4 regions of the Gordonia sp. G4 genome follow, and region 2 is predicted to be linked to each of the others. Evidence: predicted binding sites of a transcription regulator. Region 2 holds the regulator's gene; each other region holds the start of a gene.
What was found. The regulator LexA, encoded in region 2, represses DNA repair genes until DNA is damaged. The targets are predictions, from matches to a motif close to CGAACANNTGTTCG.
Positions count from the first base shown of each region.

Region 1 (5,160 bases), 420 kb from region 2:
ACATATCTGTCGACCAGCGCGTAGCCACCCCGTGTGTCGTTCCTGCCGCAGTGCCCACCGGGCAGGAACGACACACGGACTGAGGGGAGGTTCCTGACATCACGGAGAGACATGACGGCTGGCGCTACGGGGACAAAGTCATCGTGCGCGCACGGCACGCAGCGGCGGTGCCAGCGTTTGGCTATGTGATCGGCAAACCCGACCGTTTGGGATCTATCCCTGTTCGCCTGGATGACGGATCCGCATGCTGGTATCACGCGGATGCACTCGTCCGGCTAGCAAGATGGTGAACCGTATTAGGATGCCTGACGATATTTTTGAGGACATTCTCTACTTTATTTTCAAGGCGCACTCGCGCGCGGTGCCGGCGCCGGGCTCCGACTTCGTCTCGCCCCGGACCTACACCAGCCATATAGGTGCGCCCGGAACCATCGGCGTCGAAATAGGTTGCCCTGCCCTGACCAAACGATCCGTCATTCACGGCGGAGACAGACCCGTTTCGATACGCCCATGGCCGGTGGCCGTTTCTCCGGCGCAGTTCCAGTGAAGCCCGTCGATGACGACGAAGACACTGCGAGCAGAGGCACGAAGCAGCCTGATCCGGCCACCGGAAGGGGTGTTGTTAGCGACTAGCGAGGTTGCGTGCATCGGTCGGGCCGCCGCGCCGCGGGTCGGTGTGGTCGAACGGTTCGGTGTGGTCGAGGTCGATCTGCCAGACCGGGGCGTTGCAGCCGGGGAAGGTGCAGCACAGTTCGCCGGCACGCACCAGGGCCTGGAGCTTCTTCGACGGGGTGTACCGCGTTGTCGAACTGTCCGCCTCGGGAGGCGATACCGGTGGCGCGTCGGGCGCGGCGGGGTTCGGTGCGGGATGGATGTAGGTGCGTCGGGCTTCGGCGAGCAGCTGCCGGGCGGTGTCGGCGTCGAGGATGCCGTGGCGGTCGAGGAATGCGGGGTCGTTGTCTAGACCGATCAGGGTCGACAGGTTGACCACGATGTGAAAGGTCGCGCGCGGCGCCGGCGATGACGACGGCGACGCGTCCGGACCCGGAGGGTCGGCGACAACCGTGTCGCTGTCCGGGGTGTCGGTGTCATCGTTCCCGGAGTGGCGCGCGGGTGCCTCAGTCGTGTGGTCGGCGGTGTCCACTGTCGCTGCGTCGACGTCGCCGGTGGTGTTGGCTTCAATGTCCATTGCGGCAGGTCGGCAGTCGTCGCATTCGCACGCGATAGAAGCTTCGCCCCGCGCGAGCGCTTTCAGAGCATCGACTCGGCGGTTGGCCAACTTTCGAGGGTCACCGGCGTGGACCGCGGTGGCCATCGCCGTCAGGCGGGCGTCGAACTCGGCGGAATCAGCAGTGGGCAGCGTGCCGGAGATCCGGGACTGCCCGGGTGTGAACCGGTCGGGGGTGACGGTCACCTTGCGGTCGGATTTCACTCGCTCCTTGCGTCGGCGGATCGCGTCGGGTGCCCACTTGGCGACGATGGAATCGACCATGGCGGTGAACCGGGCCGTGGACATCGGTGCGCGGGCGAAGATCGCCTCGGCGAGATGGGCGTCGACGGTCTGCATCTCTTCGTCGTCGGTGATGAGGTCGGTGCGTTTGAGGGCGATGAGGAAGCGGCGCTTGTCGATTCGACCGCACGCGAGTGCGTGTCCGGTGAAGGAGAGTCGGTAGCGCAGTGCGTCGCCGGCTTCGATGAGATCTTTCGCCTCGGCCGGCGTCACGGTGAGGGTGGCACCGACTTCGGCGATGGCCTGTTCGAGACCGTTGGGCCCGAACTGCTCGTAGGGATTCTCACCAGCGGCCACCCGCGCGGACAGGTGCTCGAAGGCTTCGATGGAGTCGAGTTCGCCGCTGTGCGTCTCGGCGCGCCGCTGCGCGTAGTCCATCTCGCGTTCGTCGTGAATGAGGCTGGCAACGACCATCATTCGATGCGCCGACGCTGCCGCCAAACCCGCGCAGTGGTTGAGGACCTCGACGAGTTCGGCAGCGGAGAGTTCATGGTCGGGACGAAAGCGCGGCTCGACCGACTCCTGTGATGGGTCCACAGATGTAGTGGACCCGGCCCCCGCCCCCGATGACATACCTCCACGATACTCGAATATATGTTCGAGTCAAGGGTGTATTTGTTTCTCCTTCGAATATCCGATGATGCAACCACGACGCACCGACAGGTCATCCTCAGATCGAGGTCAGCGATGTCCGCGTGGCAGGCCGATGCGGATCAGGCGTGGGTCCTGCGTGATCTCGCGTACCTCGAATGTCGGGTCGATCTCCTCCGCCACCCGATCGACGATCAGAGAACCGTTGCTGTCGAACCCGATTCGGTGGTGAGTCAACCTGGTCGTGAACTTCCAGACGGCCATCGCTTCGACCTCAGTGGTGACCGAGTCTTCGCATCGGACACAGTCGAGTGCTGCGTCACTGTCCGGATCGTCGGCGTGTTCGTCGCATGGCTCCCAGTCCGAGGTGACGAGGTATCCGGGGTCCCACAGGGAGCCCTCCGTCGGCGGCCATTCCACCGAGTACCACTCGCCGGCAGCGATTCCGTACGTTCCGATGGCCTCGTCGAGCACGGCCTTGCGGTCGGCTTCGGTCCATTCGATCCGGGGTGGAATCGCCACGTCCTCGATGGGGTCGATTCCGGCGTAGTCGGCGGGATCGCCGAGCAGTTCGGTATCGGTGGCCTCGTGCTGCGTTGCCCGACCGACGGATTCATGTGTGTCGAGCACTGCGGCCTCGGCTGTCGCAGCGTCGATATCCGCTGCCAGGTAGGCGGCGGAGTTCATCCGCTCATGAACCGCTCTCGCCGGGATCCGCGAGACGAGTTCGTCGACCACCGCTTGCTCGGCGTCGTAGAGCGCTCCGGATGCCAAGCGGAGTGCCGTCTTCCCAACCGGCACAGAGATTCCCGATGTCCGGCAGTCCCACAACTCGGCGGCGATCCGATCGCGCCGGTCGACCAACTCCCACGCGAGAGCTCTGGCTGATTCGCCGGATGTCGAGTGTGGGATCAGCGACTGCTCCTGCAACTCGGCGATGATCCGAGTGAACCGATCGGAGCCTTCGCCGGACGAGTCGATCCAGTGATCGTTCGTGAACGTGCCCAACGCGGCACCTCCTCCCTGACGTTCTGTCTCGGTCGTCCATTCCTACGCCGAGAACCTACTCGGGGCCAGTGACATCAATCGTGGGGTGACTCGTCGCAATCGGACGGCGATCGTTGTGGTGGATGTCGGTGCCGCGTCGCATTCTGGTGACGGAAGCCGACAGGTCAACTCGGCCGAACCGAGAGGAGGCGACATGGTGAACTCGAAAGCCCTCGCAGAATTCATTGATTCGGCCGAGGCCGGCGCTCGCGCGGGCATCGTGCGCGAGACCGGAGAGATGTGCCGTTCCCATCGACACCGCCATTCATCGTCTGCGATCGACTCGATGAGCCCACTGACGGGCGTGGATTTCGAGGGGCCCGCGGAGGCCGAGCGAGGCGTCGCCTGATGGCGCCCGAACCCGTCCGACTCCCCGCCGCGATGGCGTCCCCGGCAGTCGGCTGCACTGTGAACGCCGGCTGGTATCCGCTCTTGGTTCGCCTCCATCGCCGGCTCTCAGCCGTCACCGACGACTTCACCTACGCGCAGATCAAAGAGAAGTTCGGGGTTTTGCGCTGCTACCTCAATTACGGAAACTCGGTCGACGATTTCACGTGGAGCCTTTGCGAGCTCCTGGTCGACGCGACAACCGACGAGTCGAGCACCGTATGCGAATTCTGCGGCGACCGAGGAGAAACCCGGTACGACCTTTCCTGGATCAAGACGACCTGCGGAGATTGCTGACCGTAACGTTCGGCGGTGAGCAAGACCTGGGTCATCTGAAGCGGCGCGCAGATCGCCGAATGGACGAAGATCGCCCCGGGTACGACGAATGGTCGTGTGCTGACTCCGCGTCTCAGCCGATCCCGCGCGACAGCATTTGCCCGACAACCAGACCGAGTGCACCCTCGGCAAACCTCGAGACCGGCCCGACGGCGGTGTCCAGCGCCTCGTCGTAGCCGTCGCGTGCCTCGCCCCACAGGCGGCCCGACGAGCCGTTCGGCGTGACCCCGATCAGGGCGATGAGCTCACCGGTGGTGGGGATGCAGATCGCCCAGACGAATCGTGTCTCCGACTCCCAGTCACGCTGCGCCGCAGCGACGTACGCGGCGGGGTCGTCGACCTCGAGATGAGACAACGCCGGGACGTCGGTGATCCGCTCGTCCGCACGAAGCGCACGCAGATACCACGTCCCGGCGTTGATCTCGACTGGTTGCATTGCCTTGTTGTACGCCCGCCCTTCGAGGCTCGTCGCTTGCGCTCCTCGCACCTCAGGGAGCAGGGGCGCTCGCACCTCAGGCAGCGAGGGAGCGGTGTGTCTTACTTCAGCTCGAGCAGCACCGTGCCCTGGGTGACGGCAGCACCGGCCTCGATGGTGAGGCCGGTGACGACGCCGTCCTTGTGGGCGGTGACCGGGTTCTCCATCTTCATGGCCTCGAGGACGACGACCAGATCGCCGGCGGCGACCTCCTGGCCCTCCTCCACGGCGACCTTGACGACGGTGCCCTGCATCGGAGCTGCCACGGCGTCGCCGGAAACGGCTGCGCCGCCACCCTTCTTGCGCGAACGTGCCTTCGGCTTCTTGCGGACGACGCCGTTGGCCGAGCCGCCACCGCCACCGAGGGCGAGATCGCCGGGCAGCGACACCTCGACGCGACGGCCGCCGACCTCGACGACGACGTTCTGCCGCGGGGCGGCCTCGTCGTCTTCGATGGGCTCGCCGCCGGTGTACGGCTCGATCGGGTTCTCCCAATCGGTCTCGATCCACTTGGTGTAGACGTCGAACTTCTCGCCGTCGCCGATGAAGGCGGGGTTGGAGACGATGTGCCGGTGGAACGGGATGACCGTCGCCAGGCCCTCGACCTCGAACTCGGCGAGTGCGCGACGCGAACGCTCCAGCGCCTGCTCGCGGGTCTCGCCGGTGACGATCAGCTTGGCCAGCATCGAGTCGAACTGGCCGCCGATGACGTCACCCTCGACGACGCCGGAGTCGACGCGGACGCCGGGGCCGGTCGGCTCCTTGTAGACCGAGATCGGTCCCGGGGCGGGCAGGAAGTTGCGGCCGGCGTCCT
Region 1 covers NZ_CM173442.1:3,512,169-3,517,328, forward strand. The annotation lists gene AC3B5T_RS15755 (aldehyde dehydrogenase) at 1-24, shown strand, start outside; gene AC3B5T_RS15760 (hypothetical protein) at 302-547, shown strand; gene AC3B5T_RS15765 (DUF222 domain-containing protein) at 623-2,083, opposite strand; gene AC3B5T_RS15770 (hypothetical protein) at 2,192-3,109, opposite strand; gene AC3B5T_RS15775 (hypothetical protein) at 3,303-3,497, shown strand; gene AC3B5T_RS15780 (hypothetical protein) at 3,497-3,832, shown strand; gene AC3B5T_RS15785 (GNAT family N-acetyltransferase) at 3,945-4,307, opposite strand; gene AC3B5T_RS15790 (acetyl/propionyl/methylcrotonyl-CoA carboxylase subunit alpha) at 4,409-5,160, opposite strand, start outside.
Region 1: AC3B5T_RS15765 (DUF222 domain-containing protein) is a predicted target of LexA. The motif match lies at 2,098-2,111, and genes of this name have one in related genera.

Region 2 (5,160 bases):
CTCAGACCGTTGGTGCCGAGGAACGCGGTGGTGACGCGCAACCGGCGGAGTGCGTCCACCGTCTCGACGCCCACGGTGGCCTGGGTGAGACCGCGGACGCGTCCGCCGAGAGCATGGAGGCCGTCGGGATGGGTGCCGGCCAGCAGACCGGCGATGGGCAGGCTGTTGGTGAACAGGGTGAGTCTCCGATCCGGCGCGGTGGCCTCGGCGGCGCGGTAGGTCGTGGTGCCGGCGTCGAAGAGCACGGAACCGCCGTCCGGCGGCAGGAAGCGGATCGCCGCGCGGCCGATCGCGGTCTTCTGTTCGATCTGGCTCGACTCGCGCTCGTCGATCCCGAGTTCGCCCAGAGCCCGCATGACCTCGGCGCGGACGGCACCTCCGTGGACACGCTGCAAATGCCCGGCACGCTCCAGAACGGCGAGGTCTCGACGGACGGTCTCGCTGGTGACGTCGAATTTCTCGGCGAGCGCGGCCACGGATGCCCGCCCCGCGACGCGCACCTCGTCGACGATCGCCTGTTGTCTCTCCTCGGCGTACACATCGCTCCGATCTGAAGGTTCCAGCCACCCCGCTTGTTGAGGCGTGTGGGATTGGATGTTGTAGTAATTGTGTTTACGCCTGTTTGTGTTGACAAGTCAAGCACTTTTTGTAACGGTGGTCACATCGATAGTCGAGTGAGAGGCAAGACGATGGCGCAGATCCTGACAGGGACCCCGGTGGTCGGCGGACTGGCGCACGGTCCGGCGCTGTGGCCGGGCGAGCGGCCCGATCACTCGCCGGAGACGCTCGGCGTCGGCGTGGAGATCCCCGAGGAGCGCCGCGCCGACGAGGTGACGCGCTTCGCCTCGGCTGCCGGGGCCGTCGCTGCGCGACTGCGCACGCGCGCCTCCCAGAACACCGGGGTGGCCGCGGAGGTGCTCGCGGCGACCGCGGGGCTGGCCGAGGACCGGGGATGGATCGGTTCCGCGACGGCGCTCATCACCAAGGGCGCCTCCGCCGAAGCCGCGGCCGTCGCGGCCACCGAGCAGTTCGCGGCGGTGTTCACCAAACTCGGCGGGCTGATGGCCGAGCGGGTCACCGATCTCAACGACGTCCGCGACCGCGTGCTCGCCGAACTGCTCGGCCTGCCCGAGCCGGGTGTGCCGACACCGCAGGTGCCGTCGGTGCTGCTCGCCGACGATCTTGCGCCCGCCGACACCGCCGGCCTCGACCCGGCGAGCACGATCGCGCTCGTCACCCGATTGGGCGGCCCCACCAGTCACACCGCGATCATCGCGCGGCAGCTGGGGATCCCATGCGTCGTCGCGGTCACTGATCTGGCCGAGATCGAGCCCGGCACAACCGTTCTCGTCGACGGAACAACCGGTCGCATCGAGGTCGAGCCCGATGCGGACACGGCCCGGGCACGCGTCGAGGAGGACCGGCGACGCGCCGAGGTCGTCGCCGGCTGGACGGGTCCGGGGCGCACCGCCGACGGCGTGGGTGTGTCAGTGCTCGCCAATGTCGCCGACGGATCGTCGGCACGGGCCGCGGCCGGACACCCCGTCGAGGGTGTCGGACTCTTCCGCACCGAACTCGCCTTCCTCGAACGCGCAGACGAACCGTCGGTGGACGAGCAGGCCGGGATCTACCGTGAGGTCCTCGGTGCTTTCGACGGGCGGAAGGTGGTGATACGCACCCTCGACGCCGGCTCGGACAAACCGCTCCGCTTCGTGACGCATCCCGACGAGTCCAATCCGGCGCTGGGGGTCCGTGGGGATCGAATCGCCCTGGCGCATCCCGAGATCCGCGCACATCAGCTCGACGCGATCGCGCTGGCCGCCGTCGGCTCGAAGGTCGCGCCGTGGGTCATGGCGCCGATGATCGCCTCGCCGGCGGAGGCGCGGGTGTTCGCCGCGGAGGTCCGGGGTCGGGGTCTGGTCGCGGGGGTCATGATCGAGGTGCCCGCGGCGGCGATCCTCGCCGAGGCCGTGCTCGCGGAGGTGGACTTCGTGTCCATCGGTACCAACGATCTGACGCAGTACACGATGGCGGCCGATCGGATGTCGGCCGATCTCGCCGGGCTGACCGACCCGTGGCAACCCGCCGTGCTCAGCCTGATCGCGGGTGTTGCCGCCGCGGGTGTCCGACAGGGAAAGCCGGTCGGGGTCTGCGGTGAGGCGGCCGCCGATCCGAATCTCGCCTGCGTCCTCGTGGGTCTCGGGGTGACCTCGCTGTCCAGTGCGCCCGCCGCGGCCGCCGCGGTGGGGGCCAGGCTCGGTGCGGTGACCACACAGGACTGCCGTGCTGCCGCCGACGCCGCGCTGGCCACGTCCGATCCTGCCGCGGCGCGCGAAGCGGCCGCGGCAGTGCTCGACCGTTCGGTCGGCGGAGAGGTCAGATTCGCCGCATCACGGTGACGACCTTGCCGAGGATCACGGCGTCGTTGCCCGGGATGGGATCGAACAGTTCGTTGTGCGGCATCAGCCACACGTTGGCGCCCTGACGCTTGAAGGTCTTCACCGTGGCCTCGCCGTCGATCATCGCCGCGACGATGTCGCCGTTGTCGGCGACGTTCTGCTGCCGGACCACCACCCAGTCGCCGTCACAGATGGCCGCGTCGATCATCGATTCGCCCACGACGCGCAGCAGGAACAGCGAGCCCTCGCCGACCAGCTCGCGAGGAAGCGGGAACACGTCCTCGACCGCCTCCTCGGCCAGGATCGGACCACCGGCCGCGATACGACCGAGGACCGGCACGAAGGTCGGCTCGGGTAGTTGACCGGCCGAGGGGGTCTCCGGCGACGGCGGCTCGCTCGGGGCGATGTTGACCGCGCGGGGCCGGTTCGCATCTCGCTTGAGCAGGCCCTTGCGTTCCAGCGTTCGCAGCTGGTGGGCGACCGACGATGTCGAGGCGAGCCCGACCTCGTCGCCGATCTCGCGGATGCTGGGCGGATAACCGCGCTCGCGAACCGAGCGGCGGATCACCTCCAGGACCCCGAGCTGTCGCGGGGTGAGTGAGGCCTCGGCGGCGGCGACGTCGATCGGGGCCTCGTCGTCGACTCCCCGCGCTCGGCCGCGCCTGTCGCCGGTGTCACTCATGTTCAGTTCCTCTCGTCTTCGGAACGTGCAGGTAGATGGCCCGTGGGATGTCCGGTGGGGATGTTCAGCCGGGTCCGAGCCTAGCGGAGTGCGACCCTCACCTCAAACATTTGTTCGATGTGTCGCGAGACTTTGTCGGTGCGCCGTGCTACAAATTCGAACATCAGTGCATCGAACACCTGATCGAAGTTCGAACACCGACAGCACCACACACCACACCAGAAGATCTCACCCAGAGGATCTCGCACCGAACACTCGGAGGGCACCATGCGCACCGACACTCTCGTCGCTCCCGTCCGTACCGACCGTCCCGACACCGTTCGGGCGCGTACCGATCGCGCCGATCGCGTCCGGACCCGTGCCCCGCTGTCCGACGGTCGCCGCCCGGTCGACAACCGGCCGGCAGGCAACCGTCCGGCGGGCGGGTCACCGCTGACCCCGCGTGTCGGCGCCACGAGCTGCGGCTCGGCGGTGGGGTCCAGGGGCCGGGGCCCTCTCGCGCCGGATGCCGCGGTGTTCCGTCGCCGTCGCCGCACCGCGGTGGCGGTCCTCGCCGGCGTCGGGCTGGCGTTCGTCGTGTGGGTGTTCGGCGTCGTCGGCCAGAACTACTCGGACTCGATGACCCCTGCCGCCGTGAGTGCGGAGGTCGTCCACGTGCGCGCGGGGGACTCCCTGAGCACGATCGCCGGCCGGGTGGCGCCGGAGATGCCGCGCGAGATCGTGATCGACGAGATCGTCGCGATGAACGATCTGCCCACGAGTGCGCTGCAGGTGGGCCAGCCCCTGCTCACCCCCCGGTACCGCTGAGGCCGGGCGGTATCCTCGATGTCACAGGGGCCGGCCGAGAAGCGGCGGGGCGCACGGATTCGGTGCGTTCCAGCGTCCCGCGACCTGCGTGAGGACACGATGCGCTGCCCCTTCTGCAAGAACGACGACACCAAGGTCATCGACTCGCGTGTCGCAGACGAAGGGCAGGCCATCCGACGCCGCCGCTCGTGCGTGGAGTGCGGCCGCCGTTTCTCGACCGTGGAGAGCGCCGTGCTCGCCGTGGTCAAACGCAACGGTGTGACCGAGCCGTTCAGTCGCGAGAAGGTGATGCGCGGTGTCCGACGCGCCTGTCAGGGCCGACACGTCGCCGAGGACGCACTCGCCCAGCTCGCCCAGCAGGTGGAGGACACCGTGCGCGCCAGCGGATCGGCCGAGATCCCCAGCAACGAGGTCGGTCTGGCGATCCTGGGTCCGCTCCGCGATCTCGACGAAGTGGCGTACCTGCGGTTCGCCTCGGTGTACCGGTCGTTCGACTCGGTGGAGGATTTCCAGCGCGAGATCGACGACCTGAAGTCGGCGTCCGGCGGGCGGGCCGACACCGTCTCAGCCGAGCCGGTCCAGAGCTCGTAGGACCCGTTTCTCCGAGACGGGAAACGCGGTACCGAGACGCTGGGCGAACAATCCCACGCGTAGTTCCTCGACAAGCCACTGCGCTTCGTCGTCGACGATCGCCCGTCGGTGTTCCGGCACCTGTTCGAGTCGTTGGGCCCACCGTTCGACTACTCGATCGATGACCGCCACACCGGCCTGGTCGCGCGATGCCGACCCGGGCAGCGCCTCCAGACGTGCCTGCGCACCTTCGAGGTAGCGCGGCAGGTTCTCCAGGTGCCGTCGGGCGGTGGCTGCGACGAATCCGTCGAACACGAGGTGGTCGATCTGCTCGGCGACGTCGTCGGCGGCCAGCGAACCGGCGTGCCGGTCGATCGCCGCCCGGACCGGCGCCATTCGTTCGAGCGCCGCGACGGCGAGCGAGAAGTAGTCCGGTGCGGCCTCGGTGATCCGTGGCCGGATACGCTCCAGGAAGCCCGAAAATGCCTGTGGTGAGCGAAGAGCCGTCAGCTCGGCGTCGTCGACGCCGGCGACGGTGTCCCGGATGGCCCGTCGTGTGCAGTCGGCGAGCAGCGCCTCGGTGTCCGCATACGGGCTCTGGCTCAGGGCGAGTCGGGCCGCCGGGCCCAGGGATCCCGCGATTCGCTTGTGCAGCGGTGGTATCGCCAGATCGAGGAGGGCGACGATGCCGCGACGCAGCAG
Region 2 covers NZ_CM173442.1:3,931,298-3,936,457, forward strand. The annotation lists gene AC3B5T_RS17680 (DeoR/GlpR family DNA-binding transcription regulator) at 1-539, opposite strand, end outside; gene AC3B5T_RS17685 (phosphoenolpyruvate--protein phosphotransferase) at 690-2,399, shown strand; gene lexA (transcriptional repressor LexA) at 2,377-3,081, opposite strand; gene AC3B5T_RS17695 (LysM peptidoglycan-binding domain-containing protein) at 3,349-3,888, shown strand; gene nrdR (transcriptional regulator NrdR) at 3,988-4,479, shown strand; gene hrpA (ATP-dependent RNA helicase HrpA) at 4,453-5,160, opposite strand, start outside.

Region 3 (5,160 bases), 1.1 Mb from region 2:
CGACGATGCGAGCGCCCATCACCGGTACGTGCCCGAACTCGCCGGACCGGCGCGGTTCGTCACCTGCATCGACCATGATGAAGACCCCCCATCGGCATGTGTGCGGTATCGGCGGTGGGCGGTTGCTTCGGGTCGGCGAGAGCAGGCGGTCGGATGGAGCGGGGTCCCGACCCGATCGCGCACCTGGCGTTGGGGAAGTACGCCAGGGTCGCCACCGGGCCGGGGCCTCGTGCCACCCGAAGCCTCTGGGCACCGAACTCGCCCATCGGTTGCTGTCTCTTCGGTCTGTGTCTTGTCGGCAACCGGCGCAGGTGTCCGGCTACAGCACCGCGTTCAGTGCCGCGGAGTTGGCGGCCGAGAAGTTCTCCTCGTGCCGGGTCTGGTATTCGTTCCACGCGGCCGAATCCCAGATCTCGAGGTGATCGAGGCTGCCGAACACCACGCACTCCTTCGACAGTCCCGCGTACACGCGATGGTCGGCGGACAGGCTGATCCTGCCCTGACCGTCCGGTCGCTGCTCTTCCGAACCGGCGAAGAACGTTCGCTGAAACGCACGCAGATCGGGGTCGTTTCGGGACGCCTCGACGATCCGTGCCGCTATCGCATCGAACTCCTCGGTCCGGTACACCGACAAGCTGTGATCTTGGCCTTTGGTGACCACTACCCCTCCTGCCAGTGCATCGCGAAACTTGGCGGGCAACGTGAGCCGCCCTTTGTCATCCAACTTGGGCGTGTAGGTACCGACGAATCGCACGGACACGTCGACACCTCCTGCCCACCGGGATCTGCGCTTCCTGCGCTGTGGTGGACCGCTTCACCCAGTGATGCCACAGTACCCCACTTTCCACCACTTTCCACCCCCACCACCCCCCGATTCCCCCACGCTCAACAAATTCGCAGTTCAGAGCAGTGAAACGCGGCAAGTGAAGCACGTGTCGCGGCGCGTCGCCGACGGAATTCTGCGCTCGTACCCGTGGCAAGGGGCGTCTGGCGTTACCAGAGGGGCTGGAATGACCGGGACAAATGCGAAGGTGGGGCATAGTGGGGCGCCCGTGTGGGGAGAAGCGGGGAACGCCGGTGGGGCGTCGTGGGGACCGCCGACCGTGCGTCCAGATCCGTCGACTGTGCGTCCAGATCCATCGGCTGTGCGTCCGATCCCGTCGACTGTGCGTCCAGATCCGTCGACTGGGCGTCCAATCCCGTCGATCGTGCGCCGCATGGTCCGTCCCGTGCACAGGCGGCGAACGGCAGCATGAAAGAGCCGCGTACCCGTGGGGTACGCGGCTCTTGTCGTATGCGGTTGTCGCGGTGGCGACGCGGTTGTCGCCGGGGTCGGTCAGCCGATCGACGAACGCGGAGTCGAGATCAGCGGATCACTCCTGCTCGAACCTGCGATTGAATCGCTCTTCCATGCGTTCCGACAGCTTGCGCTTGCCGCCGCCGGACGGCCCGGATTGCTTCTTCCCGGCCCTGGGCGCCGACGAACCGGAGTCTGCGGTGCCGCTGTCCCCCCAGAGAGCGAAGAGGCCGGCCCCGAACATCACCAGGAAGCCCAGCAGGCTCACTATCGGGAACCCGCCGATGGTGATGTCGACGATGAGTCCGCCGACCAGCATCACCAGGCCGACGACGAAGACCGCTGCCGCCTGCAGGCGACGACGACCGCTCGACCTCCCAAGACGTCGACGCTTGACACTGGACGCAAACTTGGGGTCTTCCGCGTACAGCGCGCTCTCGATTTGTTCGAGCATGCGTTGCTCGTGCTCCGAAAGTGGCACCGACCCTCCTTCTACTGATCCGTGACGCCGACGAAGGTCACCCGCGACCGGAAAGGCGTCTGCGCCTATATCGTCCCATGATACGAGGTGAAATCGACCGCGACCACCATTACTCGCCGTTGCGGATGACAGGCCGGTGCGATAACCGACCAAGTGTGGCCGGATTCACGCCGTAGCCCCGATCTGAGGGGCGTCGGAACCGAGTTTTCCTTGCTCATAGGCGATGACCATCGTCTCGACCTGTCGGGAGAAATCGAGTACGAGCAGTCGCATCCCCGCCACACTGTCGGGATCGACCGTACGGATGATGCCGGACTCGATCTTCATCCGAACCGGCGAGAGGGAGGCGAACCGGGCGGCGATCGGCGCCAGCTCTGGTGCGACCACGCCGATGCGGGTCCAGGCGTTCGACGTCTTGCGCCGGATGGTCCCCACCGGCTCGTGGACGGCAAGGGCCGCACCCGACGCGCGAAGGGCCACCAGATAGAGCTGACGGAAACGTTCGGCGCCGTCCTCGACGCCGTCCGCGTTGTCGAGGAGCAGGTGCGCACGCTCGAGGAGGTCGCGGGCGCGGCCGACCATCACCGGATCGACGGGTACCGCGTGGGTGAGAGCTGTGGCGCTGCGATGCCTGGCCATGGCGTTCTCCTCCTCGTGCGTGAAGTTTGTCGTCCGGCGGCAGACGCTTCCCTCGTCCACCGCCGGACCGTGTCGTGGATGTGCGCGAACAGCTTGCGGAGGCACATTCATCGAACATCCGTTCGACAAGTTCAATATAGCTAGCCCGGCGTCGGGGTTCAAGACATCTGTGACCCGAAACCACCGCCGCGAAGTACAACGCCACCACCTGCGACCCGATTCCTGCCGAGTGTGCATCATCGAGAGGACAATTCCCGGAAGTGGCCCGCCATGCGATGCCCGGGAGAGGACGGCTCCGCCGCCCCCGCGCCGGCGACCGGAATACGCGGGCCGACGACGCCCCACAGGATGACGACGCAGAGAACGGGAGTCCGTTGACGATCCGTCTGGTGAGCCTGACCGGCCAGGACGCCCGGGCCTGGCTCGAGCCCGCACTGGAGATCTACGTGACCGCGATGAACTATCCGCGCGGTACCGAGATCCACCGCGCCGGGCTCTGGCGCGAGCACATGGCCCGGCCCGGATGGCGTGCGGTGGGCGCGGTCGAGACCGTGAGCCCGTACGAGGCGCGAACCATGCCGGCCGCGCGACGTCGGGTCGGTCCGCCGGTCGGCATCGGACCCGACGACCTGCTCGTCGGCATCGCCTACGGCTACACCGGCGCGACGGGCCAGTGGTGGAATCAGCAGCTGCGGCTCGGCCTCCGCCAGACGGGCCGGCCGCCCGAGATGGTCGAAGCGATCGCCCGCGACTACTTCGAACTCACCGAGCTACACGTGCATCCGACCGCCCAGGGACGAGGGATCGGACAGGGGCTGCTCGCCCGGCTCCTCGCCGACCGCCCCGAGCGCCACGTCCTGCTCTCGACACCGGAGATCCCCGCCGAGGACAACCGCGCATGGTCGCTGTACCGGCGGATGGGATTCACCGACGTCCTGCGTCACTTCACCTTCACCGGTGACCCACGTCCGTTCGCCTTCCTCGGACGCCCGCTCCCGCTGGAGCTGCAACCGCCGGCCGCGGCCCGACGCACCGGAACCGGGAGCTAGCGATGCACGGCACGCGGCGCGACGCCGTCGTCATCGGCGGGGGCCACAACGGCCTGATCGCCGCGGCCTATCTGGCGCAGGCCGGGCGGGAGGTGGAGGTCCTCGAGCGGGACGAGATCCCCGGCGGCGCCGTCTCGACCGTCGAACGGTTCCCCGGACACCGGGTCGACCGCGGGTCGTCGTCGCACCTGATGATCCGGCACTCCCCCGTCCTCGACGACCTCGACCTGGCCGCGCACGGCCTGCGATACGTCGACTGCGACCCGTGGGCATTCGTCCCGGCGACCGAGACGGCCCCGCCGATCATCTTCCGGAGTGACCTCGACGCCACCTGCGCGTCGATCGAGAATGCCTGTGGCGCAGCCGATGCCGCCGCCTACCGGAGATTCGTCGCGACGTGGACGCCGCGTGCGCGGGCGGTCATGGACGCGTTCTACCAACCCGCGACGCTGGGCAGATTCGGCCGTGCCTTCGGCGGCCTCGGCGGCACCGCGACCACGGCGCGCACCGGGGTCTTCGGTCGGCGGGGCGGCCGGGTGCTCAACCTCACCGCCGAACTGATGGCCTCGGGCGATTCCCTGCTCGACGAGTACTTCGACTCCGAGCAGCTCAAGGCCGGACTCGCGTGGTTCGGCGCCCAGTCGGGTCCGCCCATGAGCGCGCCGGGCACCGCACCGATGATCGGCTTCGCCGCACTCATGCACCGGATTCCGCCCGGTCGCGCGATCGGGGGCAGCGGTGCCCTCACCGATGCGCTCGTCCATCGGATCGGCGCGGACGGCGGCGTGGTCTCGTGCGGCGACCCCGCGGTCTCCGTCGCCCGTTGCGGTGACCACTGGCGAGTGGTCACCCGCAGCGGCGAATCCCGCTGCACCGGGACCGTCATCAGCGCCTGCCACGTGCTGACCACGCTGGATCTGCTCGCCGCCGGCGGTTACGACGCCGGCATCATCGACCGGTGGCGACGCTCCATCGTCGTGGGCAACGGGATCGGGATGGCCGTGCGGCTCGGGACGACGAGCCTGCCCGACTACCGGGATCTGCCCGGCGACCTGCCCGAGCACGGCGTCCATTCCGCTCTCGGACTGCTGGTCACCGACCGCGCCCACCTCACCAGGGCCCACGCCGCGGCGTCGGTGGGCGAGCTCCCGCCGCGTCCGGCCGTGGTCGCGATGAGCTATTCGGCGATCGACCCGACGCTCGCACCGCCGGGCCGCTCCGTCATCAATCTCTGGGCACAGTGGCATCCGTACCGGCTGGCCGAGGGCGACTGGCCCGCCGCGGCCGACCGCGCCGCGAAGGCGGTCTGCGACGAGGTCGACCGCCACGCACCCGGTTTCGCCGACTCGATCGCGCACCGGTACATCCAGACGCCGAGAGACCTCGCCGACGAACTGGGTCTGATCGGCGGCAACATCATGCACGTCGAGATGTCCATCGACCAGATGTTCATGTGGCGCCCGACCCCCGACCTCTCGGGCCACCGCGTCCCCGGTGCCGACGGCCTGTTCCTCGCCGGCGCGTCGACTCACCCCGGCGGAGGTGTCACCGGCGCCAGCGGGTACATCGCCGCCCACGCGGTCCTGCGACGCGGGCGACGGGGGTTCGGCCGTCGGTCCTAAAGTCTCCGACCATCCGATCCGCGAGCGCCCCGGGTAAGTGCCCTACGCGAGACCGCCGACAGCGATATGACA
Region 3 covers NZ_CM173442.1:5,020,801-5,025,960, forward strand. The annotation lists gene rsmH (16S rRNA (cytosine(1402)-N(4))-methyltransferase RsmH) at 1-76, opposite strand, end outside; gene mraZ (division/cell wall cluster transcriptional repressor MraZ) at 320-760, opposite strand; gene AC3B5T_RS22645 (DUF3040 domain-containing protein) at 1,374-1,778, opposite strand; gene AC3B5T_RS22650 (SAV_6107 family HEPN domain-containing protein) at 1,944-2,417, opposite strand; gene AC3B5T_RS22655 (GNAT family N-acetyltransferase) at 2,792-3,466, shown strand; gene AC3B5T_RS22660 (phytoene desaturase family protein) at 3,469-5,088, shown strand.
Region 3: AC3B5T_RS22650 (SAV_6107 family HEPN domain-containing protein) is a predicted target of LexA. The motif match lies at 2,529-2,542, and genes of this name have one in related genera.

Region 4 (5,160 bases), 1.2 Mb from region 2:
ATCTGCACCGCATCCCGTCACGGCAACGCGCGCGGTCGATCGCGGTGGTCGGTCAGGAAGAACAGCCCTCCGCCGAACTGACCGTCGCCGAAGCGGTCGGACTCGGCCGGACCCCGTACCGGTCGGCCTGGTCCACGGGGAGTTCCGACGACTCGACGGTGGTCGCCGACGTGCTGGCGCGGGTCGGCCTCGACGGCTGGGGCACCCGCTCGTGCACCACCCTGTCCGGCGGCGAACGGCATCGCGTCGTCCTCGCCCGTGCACTCGCACAGCAGACCCCGATCCTGGTGCTCGACGAACCCACCAATCACCTGGACGCCGCCTGGCGCCTCCGGCTGATGGACATCCTCGACGAACTCGACGCCACCGTCCTCGCGGCGATGCACGACCTCGACCTCGTGCTACGCCACTTCGATTCCGTCGCAGTGGTTTCCGATGGCGGCGTGGTCGCCCACGGCCGACCTGTCGAGGTCTTGACGCCGGATCTGCTGGCCAACGTCTTCGAGGTGTCCGGGACTGTCGTCACGCACCCGTCGACGGGTCTGCCGCACCTGCTGCTCGACACCCCGACCTCATCTGTGCCCCGAACCCGCTTGTCCCCCGAGCTCTGACGAAAGTCACCCCGTGAGAGGAAAACCCTTGAGTACACGTACCTTCCGAATCCACCCGACCGCAGGCGTCCTGGTCGCCGCGTTGACCCTGGGCGCTGTCACCGCCTGCGGAACCGACAGCACCGCCGCGTCGGAAAACACTGTGACCGTGACCAATTGCGGAACCGACGTCGCATTCCCCCAGCCCCTCGATCGACTGTTCGTCAACGACGGCGGCATGATCGCGATCGCACTGGCGGCGGGCGCCCGGGACAGCATGGTGGCGGTCAGTGCGCTCGCCCGCGACAAAGACGTCCTGCGGCTCGAGTACGGACCTCAGGTGGACACGCTCAACGAGGTCGCGGCCGAACGCCCCACTCTCGAGAACATCGTCGCGGCCGAACCCCAGGTGCTCTACGCCGGATACAACTACGGTATGAGCGAGTCCCGCGGGATCACGCCGGAGATCCTCGCCTCCCACGGCATCGACGTGTACCAGCTGTCCGAGGCATGCCGGCAGGTGGAAGGCGAGGCCCAGCGCGGCACCATGGACCCGTGGGTCGCGCTCGACACCGATCTCCGCAACATCGGCACCATCACCGGCAACCCGGATCAGGGCGCCGCTGCGGCCGACGAAGTGTCCGATCGCCTCGAAAAGCTCCGCGCCGCTCCGCAACCGGCCGACAAGCCCACGGTCTTCGTCTTCGACAGCGTCTCCGACACCATCTTCTCCTCGGGGTCCTACGGCGGCCCGCAGGGCATTCTCGACGCCGCCGGCGCCCGCAACGCGACGGAGGACATCCAGGACACCTGGACCGCCGTCAGCTGGGAACGCCTCACCACCGCCGACCCCGACGTCATCGTGTTCGTCGACTATCCCGGCCAGTCGGTCGACGAGAAGATCGCCGCGCTCCGGTCGAACCCGGCGAGCCGAAACCTCAAGGCGGTGCGCGAGAACCGATTCGTGAACCTGCCGTACGCGATGTGGGTGTCGAGCCCACTCAACATCGACGCCGCCGAGATCATGCGCAACGTCCTCGAGAACCACGGTCTCGCACCGGAATCCGAGATCACCCCGACCCTCGACGTCGCGCAACTGGACCTCGGGGGCAACAACTGGCTGGAGTGAGGCCGACGTCGGGCTTGCGGCCCCGTGGACCACGCAGCCTTCGTGGATACGGGCCTCGTCAGCAGCCCTATCATAAGCCACCGACAGACCGCCGTCGCTCAATAGCTTTGCACAACAGAGATTTTGGCGTGGTGGTGCGTCTACTTCGGTGTACACTCGAACGTACATTCGCAGCTACGGTTCTCGGGGGGTGACCGTCATGGCCGACACCACGCACATCGACGGTTCGCTGCCCACGTCGCGGGCGCCCGAACTCCTCGCCGAACTGCACCGGCTGATCGGTGAACTACAGACCGTCGACCTGAGCGCGTGTTCGGATACCGAACTCGTCGACGTCGCCGCCGACACCGAGAAAGCGATCGCCCGCCTCACCTACGCCGGTGACCGGCAGATGGTCACCATCGCCGACCGCGACCTACCCCATCGCACCGGATACCGCTCCATCACCGCGTTCATCACCCACCGACTGAGGGTGTCCGACCCGATGCGCCGCAACAACCAGCGTGAGGCGACCGCCACCCACCTCACCCACACCGGCGAAGCACTGCCACCCGAACACCCCACCCTCGCCGAGGCGTTGGCCGACGGCCGGGTCGGCACCGCCCACGTCCGGGCCGTCATCGATGTCCTCGACCAGATCCCTCATGGTGTCGACCACGATGTGAAAGTGGCTGCCGAACGACAGATGGCCGAGATCGCCGAAGCCCACACCCCCGCCGACATCACCCAACTCGGCGCGCGCCTGCTCGCCCACCTCGACCCCGACGGCACCCTGGCCGACGACACCGAACGCAAACGACGCCGCAACCTGTGGATCGGCCGACAACGTGCCGACGGCACCGCCAAGATATCGGGCACCCTGACCCCCGAACTCGTCGCCCGACTCACGATGATGTTCGCGGTCTGGGGCAAACCCGGACTCAACAACCCCGACGACCCCGCCTCACCGCGCGGACCGGCCGGCACCGCCAACCCCGACGCCCTGGCCACCGCAGCCGACCGCGACCAACGCACCCCCGCCCAGACAAACCACGACGCCCTCGACGCCGCACTCACCGCCGGTTTCGCCGACGGCACACTCGGCACATCGCACCGCGGCCTGCCCGTGCAGCTGATCATCAAAGCCGACCTCGGCGACCTTGTCCGCGAAGCCGGCCTCGCGACCACTGCCACCGGAACCCTGCTACCCATCCCCGATGTCATCGCGCTCGCCGCCGACGCGCAACCATGGCTGGCGGTGTTCAAAGACGCCACCACCGTCCCGCTGCATTTCGGGCGCGGCAAGCGTCTGGCCACCCGCGAACAACGCCTCGTCTCCTTCGCCCGCCCCGACGGCGAAGTGTGCTCGGCACCCGGGTGCGATCAACCCGCCACGCACGTGGAACTCCATCACGCCCACAAGGATTGGGCCAAGGGTGGTCTCACCGACATCGACGACCTCGCCCCGGCCTGCCCGCGGCACAACCGCATGGTCGGTGACCAGCCCGGCCAGTACACCACCCGGATCGCACGGTCCGGGCCCGACGAAGGCCGCTGCGTCTGGCGATTGAACACCGAACCCGGCGCGCCACCCAACCCCGAACACATCAACCGCCGACCCGACATACCCCGGCGGTTCACGACACATTTGAACACCGTGCGCGACGAGATTCACGGACCGACCACCCGGCCCGGCGACCAGGCGCGCCCAGACCAGTCGCGCCCCGACGCCATCGGCCACGGCGACCGCGGCCGACGCCTCGAACTCGCCTACCGACAACTCGTCCACCCACCGGCACCGCCGGAGCACCTCACCACCCAACCCCTGACCCCAGTCGAAGCAGCCCTCACACGCATACTCGCCGACCACGCGTGAGTGCCACCCAACGCTGCGAGCGGACCACGCAGACACAACACGAGGGGCCCGGCATCGGAATGCCGGGCCCCTCGTGGGTGTCAGTGCGCCTGATGCGAGATCAGGCCTGCGGTGCCTCCGCGAAGTTGCGGGCGACCGCCGGGTCAACCGGGATGCCCGGGCCCGTGGTGGTCGAGACGGTGACCTTCTTGATGTAGCGGCCCTTGGCTGCCGACGGCTTGGCGCGCATGATCTCGTCGTAGGCGGCGCCGTAGTTCTCGGCCAGCTTGGCCGGATCGAACGAGGCCTTGCCGATGACGAAGTGCAGGTTGGCTGCCTTGTCGACGCGGAAGTTGATCTTGCCGCCCTTGATGTCGTTGACGGCCTTGGTGACGTCGGTGGTCACGGTGCCCGTCTTCGGGTTCGGCATCAGGCCGCGCGGTCCGAGGACACGCGCGATGCGGCCGACCTTGGCCATCTGATCCGGGGTGGCGATCGCGGCGTCGAAGTCCAGCCAACCGCCCTGGATGCGCTCGATCAGGTCCTCGGCACCGACCTCGTCGGCACCGGCGGCGGTGGCCTCGGCGGCCTTGTCGCCGGCGGCGAACACGATCACGCGGGCAGTCTTACCCGTGCCGTGCGGCAGATTGACGGTGCCTCGAACCATCTGGTCTGCCTTACGGGGGTCGACGCCCAGGCGAATCGCGACCTCGACGGTCGCGTCGGTGTTCTTCGACGACGTGTCCTTGGCGAGCTCCACAGCCTCCAGCGGGCTGTACAGCTTGGTCTTGTCGACCTTCTCGGCCGCGGCCGCGTAGGCCTTGCTCTTCTTGCTCATTGCTCTGTTCCTTCTCCGCACTCGAACGGCGGGGTGTGTGGTGCGGGCCGAGCCGGCCCTCCCACGGGGATGACTTGGGTGTGTCAGCCTTCGACGGTGATGCCCATGGACCGAGCAGTGCCGGCGATGATCTTCGCGGCCTGATCGATGTCATTGGCATTGAGGTCTTCGGCCTTGGTCTTGGCGATCTCACGGACCTGGTCCATGCTCACCTTGCCGACCTTGTTGGTGTGGGGCTCGCCGGAGCCCTTCTGCAGCCCGGCGGCCTTGAGGAGGAGCTTCGCAGCCGGCGGGGTCTTCAACTTGAAGTCGAAGGAGCGATCTTCGTACACGAAGATCTCGACCGGGATGACGTTGCCACGCTGCGACTCGGTCGCCGCGTTGTACGCCTTGCAGAACTCCATGATGTTCACGCCGTGCTGACCGAGCGCCGGACCCACGGGCGGGGCCGGGTTGGCCTGGCCTGCCGAGATCTGGAGCTTGATGATCCCGGCGAGCTTCTTCTTCTTGGGAGGCATCTTCTGTTCCTTGCTTGTTTCCTTGCGAATTCACGCCCGCTGGAGACGTGAAAGTCTGTGTTTGTCTGCTTCTCCCGCTCCCTGAGGTGCGAGCGAAGCTCTCCCCCTCCGCCCCCTGAGGTGCGAGCGAAGCGAGCCTCGAAGGGTCAGATCTTCTCGACCTGATTGAACCCGAGCTCGACCGGCGTCTCACGACCGAAGATCGACACGAGCACCTTGACCTTGCGCTGCTCGGCGTTGACCTCGCTGAT
Region 4 covers NZ_CM173442.1:2,698,074-2,703,233, reverse strand. The annotation lists gene AC3B5T_RS12085 (ABC transporter ATP-binding protein) at 1-611, shown strand, start outside; gene AC3B5T_RS12080 (ABC transporter substrate-binding protein) at 694-1,719, shown strand; gene AC3B5T_RS12075 (HNH endonuclease signature motif containing protein) at 1,919-3,574, shown strand; gene rplA (50S ribosomal protein L1) at 3,675-4,391, opposite strand; gene rplK (50S ribosomal protein L11) at 4,475-4,909, opposite strand; gene nusG (transcription termination/antitermination protein NusG) at 5,056-5,160, opposite strand, start outside.
Region 4: AC3B5T_RS12075 (HNH endonuclease signature motif containing protein) is a predicted target of LexA. The motif match lies at 1,877-1,890, and genes of this name have one in related genera.